One region of the Pseudomonas sp. MOIL14HWK12:I2 genome, then DNA from elsewhere that is predicted to be linked to it. Evidence: riboswitches for the same ligand, from Rfam matches in the RefSeq annotation. Region 1 holds a riboswitch; each other region holds the start of a gene.

Evidence for each region. Region 1 has a riboswitch for cobalamin ahead of PSK12I2_RS0113335 (ABC transporter substrate-binding protein). Riboswitches for the same ligand answer to the same signal wherever they lie in the genome.
Region 2: linked by a shared signal. The riboswitch ahead of cobW (cobalamin biosynthesis protein CobW) and the one ahead of PSK12I2_RS0113335 (ABC transporter substrate-binding protein) in region 1 are both predicted to bind cobalamin.
Region 3: linked by a shared signal. The riboswitch ahead of cobO (cob(I)yrinic acid a,c-diamide adenosyltransferase) and the one ahead of PSK12I2_RS0113335 (ABC transporter substrate-binding protein) in region 1 are both predicted to bind cobalamin.

The regions. Positions count from the first base shown of each region.
Region 1 is NZ_AZOA01000014.1:56,336-62,466, forward strand. It holds gene PSK12I2_RS0113325 (ABC transporter ATP-binding protein) at 1-677, opposite strand, end outside; gene PSK12I2_RS0113330 (iron ABC transporter permease) at 674-1,708, opposite strand; gene PSK12I2_RS0113335 (ABC transporter substrate-binding protein) at 1,705-2,721, opposite strand; cobalamin riboswitch at 2,752-3,042, opposite strand; gene cobJ (precorrin-3B C(17)-methyltransferase) at 3,049-4,719, opposite strand; gene PSK12I2_RS0113345 (precorrin-2 C(20)-methyltransferase) at 4,707-5,447, opposite strand; gene PSK12I2_RS0113350 (precorrin-8X methylmutase) at 5,447-6,073, opposite strand; gene cobG (precorrin-3B synthase) at 6,066-6,131, opposite strand, start outside.
Region 2 is NZ_KI783313.1:412,011-418,141, forward strand. It holds gene cobN (cobaltochelatase subunit CobN) at 1-1,691, opposite strand, end outside; gene cobW (cobalamin biosynthesis protein CobW) at 1,698-2,750, opposite strand; cobalamin riboswitch at 2,853-3,179, opposite strand; cobalamin riboswitch at 3,238-3,444, shown strand; gene PSK12I2_RS0118240 (CbtB domain-containing protein) at 3,530-3,715, shown strand; gene PSK12I2_RS0118245 (CbtA family protein) at 3,728-4,405, shown strand; gene PSK12I2_RS0118250 (cobalamin biosynthesis protein) at 4,405-4,779, shown strand; gene PSK12I2_RS0118255 (ScpA family protein) at 4,770-5,498, opposite strand; gene PSK12I2_RS0118260 (L-threonylcarbamoyladenylate synthase) at 5,609-6,131, opposite strand, start outside.
Region 3 is NZ_AZOA01000003.1:174,392-180,522, reverse strand. It holds gene PSK12I2_RS0100895 (DedA family protein) at 1-598, opposite strand, end outside; gene PSK12I2_RS0100890 (metallophosphoesterase) at 729-1,562, opposite strand; gene PSK12I2_RS0100885 (YggL family protein) at 1,632-2,000, opposite strand; gene PSK12I2_RS0100880 (four-helix bundle copper-binding protein) at 2,166-2,495, opposite strand; cobalamin riboswitch at 2,593-2,789, shown strand; gene cobO (cob(I)yrinic acid a,c-diamide adenosyltransferase) at 2,885-3,511, shown strand; gene PSK12I2_RS0100870 (cobyrinate a,c-diamide synthase) at 3,505-4,803, shown strand; gene bluB (5,6-dimethylbenzimidazole synthase) at 4,800-5,450, shown strand; gene cbiB (adenosylcobinamide-phosphate synthase CbiB) at 5,447-6,131, shown strand, end outside.

The DNA of each region.
Region 1 (6,131 bases):
GCGGCCGTCAGCACCTCGCCGGGGGCGCCTTCGGCGACCAGGCGGCCGTCGCGCAGCACCGCCAGGCGATCGCAGAACAGCGCGGCCAGGTTGAGATCGTGGATGGCCAGCACGCAGGTCGCCGGCAGGCGGCGGACCAGGTCGAGGATCTCCAGCTGGTGCTGGATGTCGAGGTGGTTGGTGGGTTCGTCCAGCAGCAGTTCGCTGGGCTCCTGGGCCAGGGCGCGGGCGATCTGGGCGCGCTGGCGCTCGCCGCCGGAGAGGCTGTGCCAGCGCCGTGCCGCCTTGTCGACCAGGCCGACCTGAGCCAGGGCGCGCTGGCAGACCTCGGCGTCGCGCGCGCTCCAAGCATCGAGCAGGCCACGATGGGGCGTACGCCCCAGGCGCACCACTTCGGCCACCGACAGATCGGCCTCGGTACCGGCCTGCTGCTCCACTAGGGCGACCCGGCGCGCCAGGTCGCGCCGGCGCAACTCGGCCAGCGGCGTCCCGTCGAGACTGACCCTACCCTCCTCCGGCCGCCGCAGCCCCGCCAGCAGCCGCAGCAGACTGGACTTGCCCGAGCCATTGGGGCCGAGCAGTCCGAGCACCCCACCGGGCGGCACCGCGAGGGTCACCCCGGCGAGGATCGGCTGGCCGCCGGCGCTCCAGGCCACGTCGCGCGCAGCGAGGCTCATCGGACCTCCCGTGCGCGATAGAGGATGAAGGCGAAGGCCGGGGCACCGACCAGGGCGGTGACCACGCCGATGGGCAGGGTCTGCTTGGCCACCAGGGTGCGGGCGACGATGTCGGCCAGCACCATGAACAGCGCGCCGATCAGGGCGCAGGTGGGCAGCAGCCGGCCATGCCCCGGACCGACCAGGAAACGCGCCACATGGGGGATCACCAGGCCGACGAAGCCCACCGCGCCCACCAGGCTGACCAGGCAGGCGGTGATCAGGCCGGTGACGGCCAGCAGCAGCAGGCGCAGCGGTCCCACCGCCACCCCGAGGCTGGCGGCGGCGTCTTCGCCAAAGGCGAAGGCATCCAGCGCCCGGGCGCAGGCCAGGCACACCAGCAGCCCGGCGAGCACCACCCCGGCGGCCAGCCAGACATCCGGCCAGCGCACCCCGGCCAGGCTGCCGAGCAGCCAGAACATCACGCTGCGCGCCTGCTCGGCATTGGCCGCGGTGGCGACGATATAGGCGGTCAGGGCATTGAACAGCTGGGAAGCCGCCACCCCGGCGAGGATGATGCGGGTACTGCCGCCGCTGCCGAGAAAGGGCAGCACCACGGCGAAGGCCAGCACCGCGCCGAGAAAGGCACCCAGGGACACGCCAAGCACCCCGCCACCGACGCCCAGCAGCATCACCAGCACCGCGCCGGTGGAGGCGCCGGCCGACAGCCCCAGCACATAGGGCTCGGCCAGGGCGTTGCGCAGCAGCGCCTGAAGGATGGCGCCGGAGACCGCCAGGCCCGCACCGCAGCAGGCGGCCACCAGGGCGCGACTGAGGCGGTATTCCCAGACGATGCCCTGGACGATGCGCTCCACCGGATAGGGCCCCAGGCCGAGGCCGTTGGCGATGGCCTGCAGACTGGTCAGGGGCGCGATGGGCATCTCGCCGAAGGACGCCGCCAGCACCACGCTCGCCGCCAGCGCCAGCACCGCGGCCAGGCCCAGCAGCCAGCGCCAGGGCCGGGCGCCTTCGGCCGCCAGGGGCAGACTCATGGTTGCGGCTTGGCCAGGTCGGCGGCCAGGGCCTCGACGCTGTCCACCACCCGCAGCGAGGGATTGAGGGTCGGGGCATCCACCACCAGCAGGTGATTCTCGCGTACCGCGCGCAATTCGCGGGTCAAGGGATCGCTGCGCAGGAAGGCCAGCTTCTTGTCCACGTCATCGGCCGGGTAGAGACGCCGGTCCATGCGCGCCACGACGATATAGTCAGGGTCCAGGCTGGCGATGCGCTCCCAGCTCACCGCCGGCCATTCCTCGGCGCTGTCGACCACGTTGCGCAGCCCCAGGGCCCGGGCGATCCAGGCCGGCGCACCGAGGTTGCCGGCGACCCAGGGATCCCCTTCCAGCCGCGGACTGGAAAACCAGAACAGCACCGAGCGGCCCTGCACCCCGGCGGCTTTGGCCTGCTCGCCCGCGACGGCGATACGGCGGTCCATGTCGGCGACCAGACGCTCGCCGGCCGGCTGCACATCGAGGATGGCCGCCAGCTCGCGGGCTTCGCGGGTCACCAGCTGCATGTCGAAGGGCGCGCTGCGGCTGCCATCGCTGTTGGAATCGGCGGTCACCGCCTTGCCCTCGCAATCGCTGGGCGCCACATAGGCGGCGATGCCCAGCTTGGCGAAGCGCGGGAAGTCCGCCACCTCGCCACCGGGGCCGACGTGATAGGTGTACTGGGCCGCCACCAGGTCCGGCCGGGTGCCGACCACGGCCTCGAAGCTGGGGGCGTTGTCGGCCAGCCGCGGAATGCCCTTGCCCGCCGCCTGCAGGTCCGCGGGCAAGCCGCCGAACCAGACGCCGGTGCCCACCAGCCGCGCGCCCACGCCCAGGCGCAAGAGCAACTCGGTGCTGGCCTGACCGAGGCTGACCAGCCGCTGGGGCGCGCGCTCGAAGACCAGTTCACGACCGCAGTTGTGCACGGTCAGCGGATAGGCGGTGGCCGCCTGGGTGGTGAGAGAGGCAACGGACAACAGGCCGGCGGCGATCAGCGGCAGAAGACGGCGAAACATGGACTCTCCTTGGGATGACGCGTCCCTTGTGGATGTTGGGTAGTCCCTGGCAAGGTCTGGCTCGCCTCCTGGGTTCCGTACGAAAATTGCCTGCGCTCGGTGATGCTTCGTTGGAAAACGCTTCGGAATGCTCATTTACGTTTCGTAAACTCCGCTTCCTCAGCCTTTTCCGCCTCGCCTGACCGTCGCTCGGCGACTTTTCGTACGGAACCTCGAAGACTCACAGTGGCGCGACCGCGCCGGAGTTGCACCGGCTTCTCGCCAGGGAACAGGAAGGTCGCCGAGGGTGAGCCAGCGGCGACCAGGATTCAAGCACTAAATGTTACTTTATAACAATTCCGGATCGTACCAGCGCGGCGTATAGACCCACTCGCCGCCATCGGCCCGCGGGAAACGCCGGGTATGGCTGGAGCCGAGGATCACCAGGGTGCGTGAATCCACCATGTCGCTGCGCAGCGCGCCGAGGCTGGTGTATTCGAGACCACCACCGGGACGGCCGACGTCGCGGCCGAGGATCACCGGGGTGTTCGCCGGACGGCAGCTGCGCAGGACGTCCAGCGCCCGCTCCAGCTGATGCGGCCGGGCCTTGGAGATGGGGTTGTAGAAGGCCATGGCCAGGTCGGCCGCGGCGGCCTGGCGCAGGCGCTGCTCGATCACCGCCCAGGGCTTGAGGTTGTCGGACAGGGAGATCAGGCAGAAGTCGTGGCCCAGGGGCGCGCCGGCCAGGGCGGCGCTGGCCATGGCCGCGGTGATGCCCGGGAGGATCTCCAGCTCCACCGCCGCCCAGCGCGGATCGTCGGCGCCTTCCAGCACCTCCAGCACCGCGGCGGCCATGGCGAAGACGCCTGGATCGCCGGACGACACCATGACCACCTGGCGCCCGCTGGCGGCCAGTTCAAAGGCGTGGCGGGCGCGCTGCAATTCTTCGCGGTTGTCGCTGGCATGGGCCAGCTGATCCGGGCGCAAGGGACCGGCCATCTGCACGTAGGTGGCGTAGCCGAGCACGTCCTGAGCCTGGTCCAGGGCGCGGCGCACCACGGGTGCCATGAGCTCCGCCGCGCCGGGGCCGAGGCCCACCACGCTGAGGCGCCCACGGCGCTGGCCCAGGTCCTCGGCGTCCAGCGGCCGGTCATGCAGGTGCAGGGCGAGGCCCTGGGTCTGGGCCCGCGCCACCGACGCCCGGGCGAAGTCCGGGGTGCGGGCGTCGACGAATCTCAGGGGTACGGCCAGCGTCTGGCTCAGCTCGGCGAGACCGGGCGCGGCCATGTCTTCCGCCCGCGCCAGCAGCAGCGCCACGGCGCCCGGCGCATAGCCGGCGCTGGCGAGCAGCGCGGTGACGGCGGCGGCCGTGGCATCGGCGCGTACCGCCACCAGCACGGCGCGGGGATGGATCAGCAGGGTGTGGTCGTCAGCGCTGGCCAGTGGCGAGACCAGGATGCGCTGCCGCGCCGCGGGATCGCGGGCCAGGGGCACCGCGTCCAGCCAGGGCGCCTCGCCCTCGATGCGTACCGGGGCGCCGGCCAGCAGATCGGCCACCCGGTGCTTGGCCACGTCGACATCGGCCAGGGCATAGCCGGCCGGCGGATCGAGCAGGCAGGTGCCGAATCTCAGTTCGCCACTGGTGGTGATGGCCGGGGCCACGTTCAGCAGCGTACCGAGCTGACGGGCCAGGCGATTGGCGCCGGCCAGGCCGCCCAGCAGCGGCACCACGGCGCTGCCGTCTTCGGCCACGGCCAGCACCGGCGGCTCGGCGGTCTTGTCGTCCAGCAAGGACGCCAGGCTGCGGATGACGATGCCGGCGGCGCAGAGCACCAGCAGCGGGCGCTGCTGCCGATAGAGGTCACGCAGGTGATCGCCGAAGGCGCTGTAGCTGACGTCGCCCTCGACCCGCCCGGCCAGGCCATGCACCAGGCTGCCCGGCAGGCCGGCCTGCAAGCGGCGGGCGGTGGCCAGGGCGCCGGGACCGAGGATGACGATGGCCGGGCTCAACCCTTCCATTTCACCCCCGGCACCACCACCAGCGAGAAATACGGCGAGGCCATGGGGTCGACGGCGTCCAGCGCGACGATGCGCTGATTGTCCATGGTGGCGCGCTCGATGTAGCGGGCGCGCTCGTCCAGACCCAGCTCACGCAGCACTTGGCGCACCTTCTCGAAGTTGCGACCGAGCTTCATCACCACGGCGGCGTCGGCGCTGGCCAGGCGCGCCTTGAGTTCTTCCGCGGAGAGCACCCCGGAGAGCACCGTCAGGGTCTGGTTGCGATAGACCAGCGGCAGGCCGAGCATGGCCACGCCGCCGAGCATGGAGCAGACCCCCGGCACCACCTGGGCCTCGTAGCGCTCGGCCAGGCGATCGTGCAGGTACATGTAGGAGCCGTAGAAGAAGGGATCGCCCTCGCAGATCACCGCCACGTCGCGACCGGCGTCCAGGTGATCGGCCACCTGGACGGCGGCGGTGTCGTAGAAGTCGGCGATCACCGTCTCGTAGGACAGCGGCGGCGCCAGCTTCTCGGTGGTCACCGGATAGACCAGCGGCAGGCGCTGCTGGCCGTCCAGCAGATAGCCCTCGATGACGCCATAGGCATTGCCGCCCTGGCCCGCGTTGGCCTTGGCCTTGGCGACGAAATAGGCCACCACCGGCGCGCCCTGCAGCAGGCGCAGGGCCTTCAGGGTGATGAGTTCCGGATCGCCGGGGCCGACGCCCAGGCCGAGCAGGCGGCCCGCCATCACTCCACCTCCGTGGCCAGGGCGTTGACCGCCGCGGCGGCCATGGCACTGCCGCCCCGCCGACCGCGGACGATGACATAGGGCACGCCGCGGCTGTCGGCGGCCAGGGCGTCCTTGGACTCCATCGCCCCGACGAAGCCCACCGGCATGCCGAGGATCAGCGCCGGCCTGGGCGCCCCGGCGTCGAGCATTTCCAGCAGATAGAACAGCGCGGTGGGGGCATTGCCGATCACCACCACGCTGCCGGCCAGATGCGGTCGCCAGCGCTCCAGGGCCACCGCCGAGCGGGTGTTGCCCTGGGCCACGGCCAGCTCGCGGATGCCCTCGTCGTGCAGGGTGCAGATCACCTGATTATTCGCTGGCAAGCGGGTGCGGGTGACACCCTCGGCGACCATGCGCGCATCGCAGAGGATGGGCGCGCCGGCCGCCAGGGCCGCGCGCCCGGCCGCCCCGGCCCCCGGGGAAAAGGCCAGGTCCTGGACCACGTCGACCATGCCGCAGGCGTGGATCACCCGCACGGCGAGCTTTTCCAGGTCGGCGGGGATGGCCGAGAGATCGGCTTCGGCGCGGATGGTGGCGAAGGATTGGCGATAGATCGCCTGGCCGTCGCGTTCGTATTCAAGCATCACTGGGACTCCGGGCCAGCCAGGCGGCGGCCTCGTCGAGGGACAAATGGGTGGCGCG
Region 2 (6,131 bases), on a different contig from region 1:
GACAGCCCGACGCCCTTGCCCGGCAGCCATTCCAGGTTGCCGTGCTTGCCCAGATGCACCACGGCCTGGGCGCCATAGGCCTCGCGCAGCCAGAAATAGAAGGCCAGGTAGCCATGGGGCGGCACCAGCGCAGGATCGTGGTAGACCGCGGCCGGATCGACGTCGTAGCCACGTGCCGGCTGGATGCCGACAAAGGTCAGGCCGAAGCGCACCCCGGCCACCATGAGCCGACCGCGACGGTGCATGGGATCGGTCTCGGGTCCGCCCCAGCGCTCGGTCACCGCCTGCTGCAGGCTGAGCGGCAACCCGGCGAACAACGCCTGGTAGTCCTGCAGCGCCAGACTCTGCAAGGCCGGGCGCAGATCGCGCAGGGCGCTGTCGTTGGTCACCCCACCGAGCAGGCGCTCGATCAGGGCGGTGCCGCTGTCCGGCAGATTGGCCACCGGATAGCCGGCCGTCTGCAGGGCCTGCAGCACCCCGAGCGCTGCCGCCGGGGTATCCAGGCCCACGCCATTGCCGATGCGGCCATCGCGGGTCGGATAGTTGGCCAGGATCAGGGCGATGCGCTTGTCCGCCGCAGGACGCCGTGCCAGTTCGATCCAGTTGCGCGCCAGGCGGGCGACGAAGGCCATGCGCTCGCCATCGGCCTGGTAGTTGACCACGTCGCTCTGGCTGCGCTCGCAGCGCCAGGCCAGGCCCTTGAAGCTGATCGGCCGGGTAATGATGCGCCCGTCCAATTCCGGCAGGGCGATATGCATGGCCAGGTCGCGGGCACCCAGACCCTGGGGATTCTCCAGCCAGCGCTCGTGATTGTCCTGGGCGCAGATGGCCTGGAGCACCGGCACCGGGCGACGGAACGGCGTCAGATTCGGCCGCTCCGGACTGGACTGGGCGAAGCCGGTGGTATTGAGGATCAGGGCGGCGCTGGTCTCGTCCAGCAGCCGCTCCACCTCCTCCAGACAGGCCGGCTCCTTGAGACTGGCCACGGCGATAGGCAACGGATTCAGCCCTTCGGCGGCCAGCTGCTGGCAGAAGACGTCGACGAAGGCGGTGTTGGCCGACTGCAGATGGGTGCGATAGAACAGCAGCGCCGCGGTCGGCCAATCCGGTCGCCAGTGCTGGCGCCAGCCGTCCAGACCCAGGCCTTCCGGCTGATAGACCGCCACCCGCGGCAATTCCCGTGGCGGCTGGTAGGTGTAAGGGGCACCCAGGCATTCGGCCGCCAGGCAGTGCAGGAAATCCCGGGCATTGCCCAGCCCTCCCTGGCGCAGATAGCGCCACAGCCGTTCGGCCAGGTCCGGCGCCACCGTACCCAGGGCCATCAGCTCAGGATCGGGCCGATCGCAGCCGGGTACCGCGATCAGGGTCAGCCCCCGCGCGGCCAACTCGGCCAGCCGTTCCATGCCATAACGCCAGTAACCCTGGCCGCCGTGCAGGGAGATGAACACCACCCGAGCCTGGCTCAGCACCTCCTCGACATAGAGGTCCACCGAGGCGTGGTTCTGCAACTGCATGGGATTGGCCAGGCGCAGACTCGGATAGTCCTCGTCCAGGCTACGGGTCGCCTCCGCCAGCAGAGCCAGGTGCGAATCGCCACTGCAGAGCACGACGATCTCACCGGGCGTCTGCGCCAGGTGGGCGATGCCGTCGTCGGGGACGAAGCCGCCCGGCTGGGTACGCAGCAGATGCATCTGGCGTCAGGCGACCGCGGCGCGCAACTGGGCGGTGATGGCCGCCTGGTCCAACTCCTGGCCGATCAGCACCAGCTGGGTGCTGCGAGTCTCATCGGTCTTCCAGGGGCGGTCGAAGTGCTTGTCGAAGCGGGTGCCGACCCCCTGGACCAGCAGTCGCAGCGGCTTGCCGGCGATGGCCGCGAAGCCCTTCACCCGCAGCACACCATGGGTCTTGACCACCTCGGCCAGGGCCGCCAGCAGGGTCGCCTCGGCCACCTCGGGCAGCTGGACGCCGAAGGAGTCGAATTCGTCGTGATCGTGGTCTTCATGACCTTCGAGGTCATGGTGGGTGGGACGGCTGTCGATATGGGCCTCGGATTCGGCCTGCAGCCCCAGCAGAACCGACAGCGGCAGCACGCCGCGACTGGCTTCCACCACCTTGACCGCCGGCGGCAACTCCTCGGTGACCTCGGCACGTACCCGCGCCAGGGCCTCGGCATCCAGGCCATCGGCCTTGTTGAGGATCACAAGATCGGCGCTGGCGAGCTGGTCTTCGAACAACTCGTGGAGCGGCGATTCATGGTCGAGGTTGGGGTCCTGGCGGCGCTGGACGTCCACCTGCTCGGGATGGGCGGCGAAGGTGCCGGCCGCCACCGCGGGGCTGTCGACCACGGTGATCACCGCATCCACCGTGCAGGCGTTGCGGATCTCCGGCCACTGGAAGGCCTGCACCAGGGGCTTGGGCAGGGCCAGGCCACTGGTCTCGATGAGGATATGGTCGATGTCGCCGCGGCGGGCCACCAACTCCTTCATCACCGGGAAGAATTCTTCCTGCACGGTGCAGCACAGGCAGCCGTTGGCCAGTTCGAAGACGCGGCCCTGGGCCTCTTCCTCGGTACAGCCGATGCTGCACTGGCGCAGGATTTCACCGTCGATGCCCAGCTCGCCGAATTCGTTGACGATCACCGCGATGCGGCGGCCTTCGGCGTGGTCGAGCATGTGTCGCAGCAGGGTGGTCTTGCCGGAACCGAGGAAGCCGGTGACGATGGTGACGGGGGTCTTGGCCAGGGTTTTCATGGGCTGCCATTAGAGAGAAAGCGAAAGAAGACGGGCAGGCATGCCAGGCGCTCGCGCCGCGGCGAGGCCCCAATGGCAGCCCGGATCACCCCGCCCGGTTGCGTGTTCGAAACGTGGCGAGGCAGGTCTCCTGGCTCGCGGCGCCCGGCTCCGGCCTTCCCGCGTGAGCAGTGGCCTTAGAGCGTGTTCATAATTTCGCGAGCTAGAGTCAAACAAGGCGAAGATGCTTGAGGAAGCGGAGTTTACGAATGGTAAATGAGCATTCCGAAAGCAGCTTCAACGCAGTTTGGCCGACGCGCAGCAAATTATGAACAGGCTCTAGTGGAGAGGCTAAAAACGCCGCTTACAGTTGCGGGGGCAGCCGCGGTTTCGCACCGCGTTCCCTTTCAAGCTCTTGCCGACAAGAGCACCTCGGAACGCGACAGGCTACGAGCGCCCCGCCGGGGTGTCAATCGGCCAGACTTGACCGGCGGACGAGGCGCGTGGTCTGCTCGCTGCTGCTTCAGGTGTCGCGACTCCGCCATGGGTCGCGGTGAAACGGGAAGCCGGTCCGAGTCCGGCACTGCCCCCGCAACGGTAGACGAGCGCAGGATCACAGAGCCACCCGGCCGGCAAGTCTGGGGAAGGCGATCCTGGTAGTTGCAGCCTGCAACCCTCGTGAGTCCGGAGACCGGCCTGCTGCTTTCAAGCAACCCGCGGTGGGCGGTCGTGCTGGACGGCGGCCGCCTGCGGCTCGCTGCCTCGGCGCGTCCCTGCCGCTTGGAATCCGAGGCCCTGCCATGACCGCTACCCGCTCGACCACCGCCCTGCCCCAGACCAGTACCCGCACCCAGCGCCTGACCGCCACCCTGCTCGCCTGCCTGCTCGGCCTGGGCCTGGTGCTTCTGGCCGGTTTCTCCCATGTCGAGGCGCTGCACAACGGCGCCCACGATACCCGCCATAGCGAAGGCTTCCCCTGCCACTAAAAGGAGTTCGCCATGTTCCAGCGTATTGCCTTCAGTGCCGGCGTGGCCGGCCTCCTTGCGGCCCTGTTGCTGAGTGCCCTGCAAAGCCTGTGGCTGACCCCGCTCATCCTCCAGGCGGAAACCTACGAGGTCCAGACCGAGGCGCCCGCCATGGCCGGACAGCATCATCATGGTGAAGAAGCAGCCTGGACGCCGGCGGATGGCTGGCCGCGAACCCTGTCGACCTTTGGCGGTAACCTGGTGGTGGCGGTAGGCTTCGGCCTGATCCTGGCGGGCCTGTTCAATCTAAGAGGCCCGACCCGCCTGCACCAGGGCCTGCTGTGGGGCCTGGCCGGCTATGCCACCTTTTGCCTGGCGCCCAGCCTCGGCCTGCCGCCGGAGCTACCCGGCACGGCCGCGGCGGATCTCACCCTGCGTCAAGCCTGGTGGCTGGGCACTGCCGGTGCCACTGCCGCGGCGCTCGCGCTCCTGGCGTTCACTCGCCATCCCGGCTTCAAGATCGCCGCCCTCGAGCTGCTGCTCATTCCCCATCTGCTGGGTGCGCCCCAACCCGTCGCCCAGGCGAGCCTGGCACCGGAGGCCTTGCAACGGCACTTCCAGATCGCCGTGCTGGCCAGCAACCTGCCGTTCTGGCTGCTCCTGGGACTCGCCTGCAGCTGGCTGTTCCATCGCCAGGCGCCTCAGGCCTGATGGCGCTGGTCCTGGGCCTGGGTTGCCGCCGGGGCTGTTCGGTGGAGGAGCTGACCGCGCTGGCCCTGGCAGTGCTGCAGGAGGCCGGCTGCGACCCCAACGCCCTGACGGCGCTGGCGACGGTGGACCGCCGTGTGGAGGAAAACGCACTGCAACACCTGGCCCAGCGCTGGCAACTGCCCTTGCAGGGCTTCTCCGCCGAACGTCTGGCGCAACAGGAGGGCATCGCCGCGCCGAGTGCGGTCGCCTTGCAACACACCGGCAGTCCCAGCGTGGCTGAAGCCGCGGCCCTGGCTGCGGCCGGTGAAGGCGCCCGGTTGCGGGTCGGCAAGCGCAAGAGCGCGGCCGCGACGGCAGCGCTGGCTTACGCCTGAGCGACCCCTTCCGCATCAGTGTCTCTGACCCGGGCGCGGACATGGATGGGGCTGAAGGGCTCGTTCTGCACCAGCTCCACCAGGGACTCCTTGACCAGCTCGAGGATGGCCATGAAGGTCACCACCACCCCGAGCCGGCCTTCATCCAGGGTGAACAGCGCCACGAAGGGTACGAAGGCGCCATCCTTGAGGCGCTCCAGCACCTGACTCATGCGCTCGCGGGTGGACAGCACCTCGCGGGTCACCTGGTGACTCTCGAACAGGTCGGCGCGGCGCAGGACCTCGCCCATGGCCAGCAGCAACTCGCCCAGCTCCACCTCGGGTAGGAGCTTGCGCGCCCGCGCCTCGGGCGCCGGCAAGCTGGGCACCACGAAGTTGCGTCCCTCCCGCGGCAGGTCGTCGAGGTCCTCGGCGGCCTTCTTGAAGCGCTCGTATTCCTGCAGCCTGCGGATCAGTTCGGCGCGCGGGTCTTCCTCTTCGGCCTCCAGGCCTTCGGCGCGCGGCAGCAGCATGCGCGACTTGATCTCCGCCAGCATGGCGGCCATCAGCAGGTATTCGGCGGCCAGCTCCAGTTGCACCGCCTTCATCAGCTCGACGTAGCTCATGTACTGCCGGGTGATCTCGGCGACCGGAATGTCGAGGATGTCGATGTTCTGCTTGCGGATCAGATAGAGCAGCAGGTCGAGGGGCCCCTCGAAGGCTTCGAGAAAGACCTCCAGCGCATCCGGCGGAATGTAGAGGTCCTGGGGCAGTTCGGTGAAGGCCTCGCCATAGACCAGCGCCAGGCGCAGCTGCTCGGGCTCCAGCAGCTGGGGGTCCAGGGCTTCGCTCATGCTTCGATCATGAAGGGCGTGGGATCGCCGGCACCGACGCGGATCACTTCCGGCTCGTCGTCGGCCAGGCTGATCACGGTGGAGGGCTGCAGGCCACCCGGACCGCCCTCGATCACCAGGTCGACAAAATGCTCGAGACGCTCGCGGATCTCCCAGGCATCGCCCAGGGCTTCGTCATCCCCCGGCAGGATCAGGCTTACGCTCATCAGCGGCTCGCCCAGCGCCTCCAGCAGCGCCAGGGTGATGGGATGCTGGGGCACCCGCACGCCGATGGTGCGCCGCTTGGGATGCAGCAGCATGCGCGGCACCTCGCGGGTGGCATTGAGGATGAAGGTATAGGGCCCTGGTGTGTAGGCCTTGAGCAGGCGGAAGGCGCTGGTATCCACCTTGGCATAGATGCCCAGCTCGGAAAGATCGCAGCACACCAGGGTGAAGTTGTGCTTGTCGTCGAGCTGGCGGATGCGGCGGATACGCTCCACCGCGCTCTTCTCGCCGATACGGCAGCCCAGGGCATAGGAC
Region 3 (6,131 bases), on a different contig from region 1:
GCTTGAAGAACAGCGCGGCGCCGGCGCCCAGCACGGCGACCACCGCCGCGCCGATCCACAGCGACTCGTTGCCGGCGAAGCTGAAGTGGTTGGCGCCCTTGGCCGCCAGATAACCCGGGCCCATCATCAGTGGCGCCCAGACGATGGCCGAGAGCACGTTGGCCGACTGGAAGCGCAGCTGGTTCATCGCCATCATCCCGGCCACCAGGGGCACGGTGTTGCGGATCATGGTCAGGAAGCGCCCGCCGAAGACCGCGAAGAAGCCATAGCGGCGGAAGAACAGCCGGGTCCGGGCCACCTGCTTGCGATAGCGGCGAAAGGGCGGGCGGTGGACGATGCTGGGACCGAGCCAGCGGCCGATGACATAGGAGCAGATGTCGCCGAGGATGGCGCCGACGATGGCGGCCAGCACCAGCGGCACCGGCGAGAGCACCCCGGAGCCGGCCAAGCCGCCGACCACCAGCAGCAGCGCCGTGGCCGGAATGAAGACGCCCAGCAGCACCAGGGACTCGCCAAAGGCGAGCAGGCCGACGAGCAGCGGTGCCCAGGCCTGGTGGGTTTCGATAAAGCCAAGCAGCGATTGCGTCAGGGATTCCATGGGAGGCCACTCTTGCCGAAAGTCCTAAGACTACGCGGCGCCCGTGGCCTGCCAGCCGTTTCAACAGCTTGAATCAATTTCCATTGCTGGAAGTGCGCGCGAGCGCGCATAGGCGTCCCGGTCGGACGCCTCAGCCTTCCGCGAGGGCGTCCTGCGCGGCCTGCCAGCGCAGTGCGTGACGCTCGCCGACGACGAAACGATCGCCCTGGAAGTCCCAGCGCTCCACGTCCACGGTCTTCTCCGTTCCTTCGCCGACCAGCAGGCGATTGAAGGAGTTGGGCGAGGTGCCGCGCACGCGCGATGAGAGGGCGGTGCCGGCCTGCACGATCCAGACCTCGCGGGGGAGGGTGGGGTACTGGCGACTCAGCGGCAGCACATAGGGCAGGTGGATATGGCCGCCCATCACCAGATCCAGGCCGGCATCGGCCCAGGTGGCCAGGGCGTGATCGGCATTGTGCTGCAGATTGCTCAGGTCGCTGAGTTCGAGGGCGCCGAAGGGCTGGTGGGCGATGACGATGCGCAACTTGCCCGGGCCTGCGCGGCGCAGGCGTTCGGCGACGCGCTCAATCTGCTCGGTGCTCACCGCGCCATCCTTGTGGCGTCGCGGGGCGGTGGTGTTGAGTCCGACCAGCAGGAGCTCGTCGTTCTCGAAACTGGGCTCGAGGTCCTGGCCGAAATGGCGGCGATAGTTGCCATAGGGCGTCAGGAAACGAGCGAAGACATTGTACAGCGGCAGGTCGTGATTGCCCGGGATCACCAGGGTGCGGGGAATGCCGTAGCTTTCCAGGCGTTCGACGAAGGTCTTGGCGGCGGCGAATTGCTCGCGCCGGGCGCGCTGGGTGATGTCCCCGGAAAGGATGAGGACATCGGCGCCGTGTTCGCGGACATGGGCTTCCAGGGCCGCGACCACGGCGGGTTGCTCGGTGCCGAAGTGGGTATCGGAGATTTGCAGGAGGGTCGTCATGAGGACCTGGTTTCCAACGGATTCCCCTTTACGACCGCAACGGACGCCAAGCTATCCGGCGAAGGCTAGTTAGACTTCGCCGTCGTGGTGCCAGGCGTCATGCAGATCGGAGGCGTTGGCTTCGCCGACTTCGGCGCGGGCCTTGAGCCAGTCCAGCAGCGCGGTACGGTCTTCCGCGGTGGGCGAGGTGTAGCGCTTGTTGGCCATGATGGTGCCTTCGACCCAGGCGTTGTCGAAGCCGCCGATGTAGTCCAGCTTGCGCTCTTCGACGTAGTCGATGAAGTCGCCCAGGAAGGTGTCCAGATCGTCTTCGCTGAGTTCGTTCTTGAAGCTCACCTTGATTTCAAAGGCCAGTTCCTGGAATTCGCCCAGGTACTGCTTCTTGCGCAGGCGACGCTTCATGCGGCTCAAACGGGGATCTTGGTTGGTATCGGTCATGGCGAAGGCCTGGATATCGATGAAAGGGCGGGCATTATCCCTGGCGTCGCCGGGTAATGCCAATGCCGAACGCCCGAGCGGCGGCTTCCTGTGCGGGATTCGGCTGCGACCAGAGCGCGCAGCACGGCAGCCGGCGCTCAGCGGATACGGTTATCGGCAGCCGCCTCAGGCGGCCATGGCCGCGCAGGCGTCGGCGCAGGCTGCGCAGGCCCGGGCGCAGGCCTGGCAATGCTCAGCCTTGTGCTTGCCGCATTCGGCGGCGCAGGCACGGCAGGTGGCCAGGCACAGGGCGCAGGCTTCGGCGATGCGGTCGCTGCCGCGCTGCATGAAGGTGGCGGCCAGGCGGCAGGCGTCGGCGCAATCGCGATCCAGACGGACGCAGTCACGCATCATGTCCAGATTGGCTTCGCCCAGGCAGGCGCTGGCGCAGGTTTCGCAGGCGGCGGCGCAATCGAGGCAGGCCTTGATGCAGGCGGCGAGGGTGGCATCGTTCATCCGGTAGCTCCTGGCGGTGGGTGTCTAGGGTGGACCCGTCCGCGCGACGCCGAGTTCGGGCGGCGCCATCGATTGACGCTCTCCCGGCTAGTCCGTACCCTGCGCCCTTGCACGTGGTGCCCCGCCTGGAGCGGGGTGAAACAGGGAAGCCGGTCGAGCCGGCGCTGCCCCCGCAACGGTAGTTGAGCAGTAGCTGCGCGATGCCCACTGGCCCTGGCCGGGAAGGGGCGCAGCGGATGCCCTTAGGGCATCGGCTCACCAGCCCGGAGACCGGCCACGCTTGCGTTCATCTCGGCGATGCGGAGGGCGTCGCGCGGCGTCGCCACCTGCCTTGCGCGGGCGGCGTCTCTGCCCGTTTCTCCGCCGCGCCCGCACCCGGAGAACCATCCATGACCGACACCCCCGATTCGACCAGCCCCGAGCGCGACGAGCGCCACCGCGCGCGCATGGTGCGCAAGAAGGCGGTGATCGACGCCCGCATCGCCGAAGCCCAGGACGAACGCGGCCTGCTGCTGGTGCATACCGGCATCGGCAAGGGCAAGAGCAGCTCCGCCTTCGGCATGGCGGCGCGCGCCCTCGGCCACGGCATGAAGGTGGGCGTGGTGCAGTTCATCAAGGGCCGCCGCGATACCGGCGAGCAACTCTTCTTCAAGCGGTTCCCGGACGAGGTGCGCTACCACGTCATGGGTGAGGGCTTCACCTGGGACACCCAGGACCGGGCCCGCGACCTGCAGTCGGCGGCCGCGGCCTGGGCGGTGGCGGTGGAGCTCTTGCGCGATCCGGCCATCGGCCTGGTGCTGCTGGACGAACTCAACATCGCCTTCAAGCATGGCTACCTGGAGGTCGACCAGGTGCTGGCCGACCTGGCCGGGCGTCCGGCTCATCAGCACGTGGTGGTGACCGGCCGCGGTGCGCCACAGGCATTGGTCGAGGCCGCCGACACCGTGACCGACATGAGTCTGGTCAAGCACGCCTTCCAGGCCGGCGTCCGCGCCCAGCAGGGCATCGAATGGTAGGCGAGACGCGGCATTGCCCGGCGCTGCTGATCGCCGCCCCGGCCTCGGGTCAGGGCAAGACCAGCGTCACCGCGGCCCTGGCCCGGCTGCACGCCCGCCAGGGGCGGCGGGTACGGGTGTTCAAGTGCGGCCCGGACTTTCTCGATCCGATGATTCTGGCCCGCGCCAGCGGCGCGCCGGTTTACCAGCTCGATCTGTGGATGATCGGCGAGGCCGAGAGCCGGCGCCTGCTGTGGGAAGCGGCGGGGGAGGCGGATCTCATCCTCATCGAAGGCGTCATGGGGCTGTTTGACGGCCAGCCCTCCGCGGCCGACCTCGCCGAGCGCTTTGGCGTACCGGTGCTGGGCGTGATCGACGCCGCCGGACTGGCGCAGACCTTTGGCGCCCTGGCCTATGGCCTCGCCCATTACCGGCCGAGTCTGCCCTTCGCCGGGGTGCTGGCCAATCGCAGCGGCAGTCCGCGGCAGACCCAGCTGATCCGCGGCAGCCTGCCGGCGGGCATGACCTTCTTTGGTAGCCTGCCGCGCGATGCCGGCATCGAATTGCCGAGTCGTCACCTGGGGCTGATCCAGGCCGACGAGGTCACCGACCTGGATCGCCGTCTGGACATGGCGGCCGATGCCCTGGGCGCCAGTTCCGACATCGAATTGCCGCCGCCCGTGGCCTTCGCCGCGCCGGAGCCGACCGCGGTCGAGCCACTGCTAGCCGGAGTGCGGATTGGCGTGGCCCGGGATGCGGCGCTAGCCTTCATCTACCAGGCCAACCTGGATCTCTTGCGCGCCCTGGGCGCCGAGCTGCAGTTCTTTTCCGTGCTGGCCGACACGACGCTGCCGGCGGTGGACAGCCTTTATCTGCCGGGCGGCTATCCCGAGCTGCACCTGCAGACGCTGTCCAACAACCTGGGCATGCGCGCGGCCATCCGCGCCCACCACGCAGCGGGCAAGCCGATCCTCGCCGAGTGCGGCGGCATGCTCTATCTGCTCGACGAACTGACCGACAAGGCCGGCGAATCCGCCAGCCTGCTCGGGCTGCTGCCGGGCAGCGCGCGGATGCAGGCGCGACTCACCGCCCTGGCCCTGCAGTCGGTGGATTTCGAACAGGGCACCCTGCGCGGCCACACCTATCACCACTCCGCCCTGGAGTCACCCGAGACGCCCTGGGCGCGCGGGCTGTGCCCCAACGGCAAGGCGGTGGCCGAGGCGGTCTACCGAGACGGTCGCCTCACCGCCAGCTATATTCACTTCTACATGCCGTCGGCACCCGCCGCGGCCGCCGCGATGCTCAAGCCGTGACCACGACCCCCTATACCCCCGCCGACCAAGCCGCCGTCTACCGAGCCATCGCCGAGCGCCGCGACATGCGCCATTTCTGCGGTGGCGAGGTGCCTCCCGAACAACTGGCCCGTCTGCTGGGCGCTGCGCACCAGGCGCCCAGCGTCGGACTGATGCAGCCCTGGCGCTTCCTGCGCATCAGCGATCCAGCCCTGCGCCAGCGCCTGCACGAATTGGTGGAAGAAGAGCGCTGCGCCACCGCCGAGGCCCTTGGCGAGCGCAGCGACGACTTCATGAAGCTCAAGGTGCAGGGCATCCTCGACTGCGCCGAGGTGCTGGTGGCGGCGCTCATGGACGGCCGCGAAGCCCACGTCTTCGGCCGCCGTACCCTGCCGGAGATGGACCTGGCCTCGCTGTCCTGCGCCATCCAGAATCTCTGGCTGGCCGCCCGCTGCGAAGGCCTGGGCATGGGCTGGGTGTCGCTGTTCGAACCGGAAGCCGTGCGCAGCCTGCTGGAGATGCCGGAAGGCGCCCAGCCGGCGGCCATCCTCTGCTTGGGGCCGGTGGAAGCCTTCTACCCGCGGCCCATGCTGGAAGAGGAGGGCTGGCGCCAGGGGCGGCCGCTGGAGGAACTGGTCTTCGAGAACCGCTGGGGCCAGAAGCCATGATGCTGGCCTTCGCGGTCGTCGGCGGCATGCTGCTCGACCTGCTGCTCGGCGAACCCCGCCGCGCCCATCCCCTGGTCCTGTTCGGGCGCCTGGCCGATAGCCTGGAGGCCCGCTTCAATCCCGGCGGGCGCGGCTGGCGCAGCCATGGCGTGATGGCCTGGAGCCTGGCCGTGTTGCCTTGGGTGCTGCTCACCGCCTTGCTCTGCCAGATCGGCTGGCTGGCCTGGATCATCCAGCCCCTGGCGCTGTATCTGGCCGTGGGACTGCGCAGCCTGGGCGAGCACGCCGAGCCGGTGGCGCGCGCCCTGCAACGCAACAACCTGCCCGAGGCGCGGCGTCGGGTCGGCTATCTGGTCAGTCGCGAAACCAGCGAGCTGGACGAGACCGCCGTGGCCCGCGCCGCCACCGAATCGGTGCTGGAGAACGGCAGCGATGCGGTCTTCGCCGCGCTGTTCTGGTTCGCCCTGCTCGGCGCACCCGGCGTGGTGCTCTATCGCCTGGCCAATACCCTGGACGCCATGTGGGGCTATCGCACGCCGCGCCTGGAGCGTTTCGGCTGGGCCGCGGCGCGCCTGGACGATGTCCTCAACTATATCCCCGCGCGCCTGGTGGCCCTGACCTATGCCGGCCTCGGCCGTTTCTGGAGCGCCATCGAAAGCTGGCGGACCCAGGCGCCGCTGT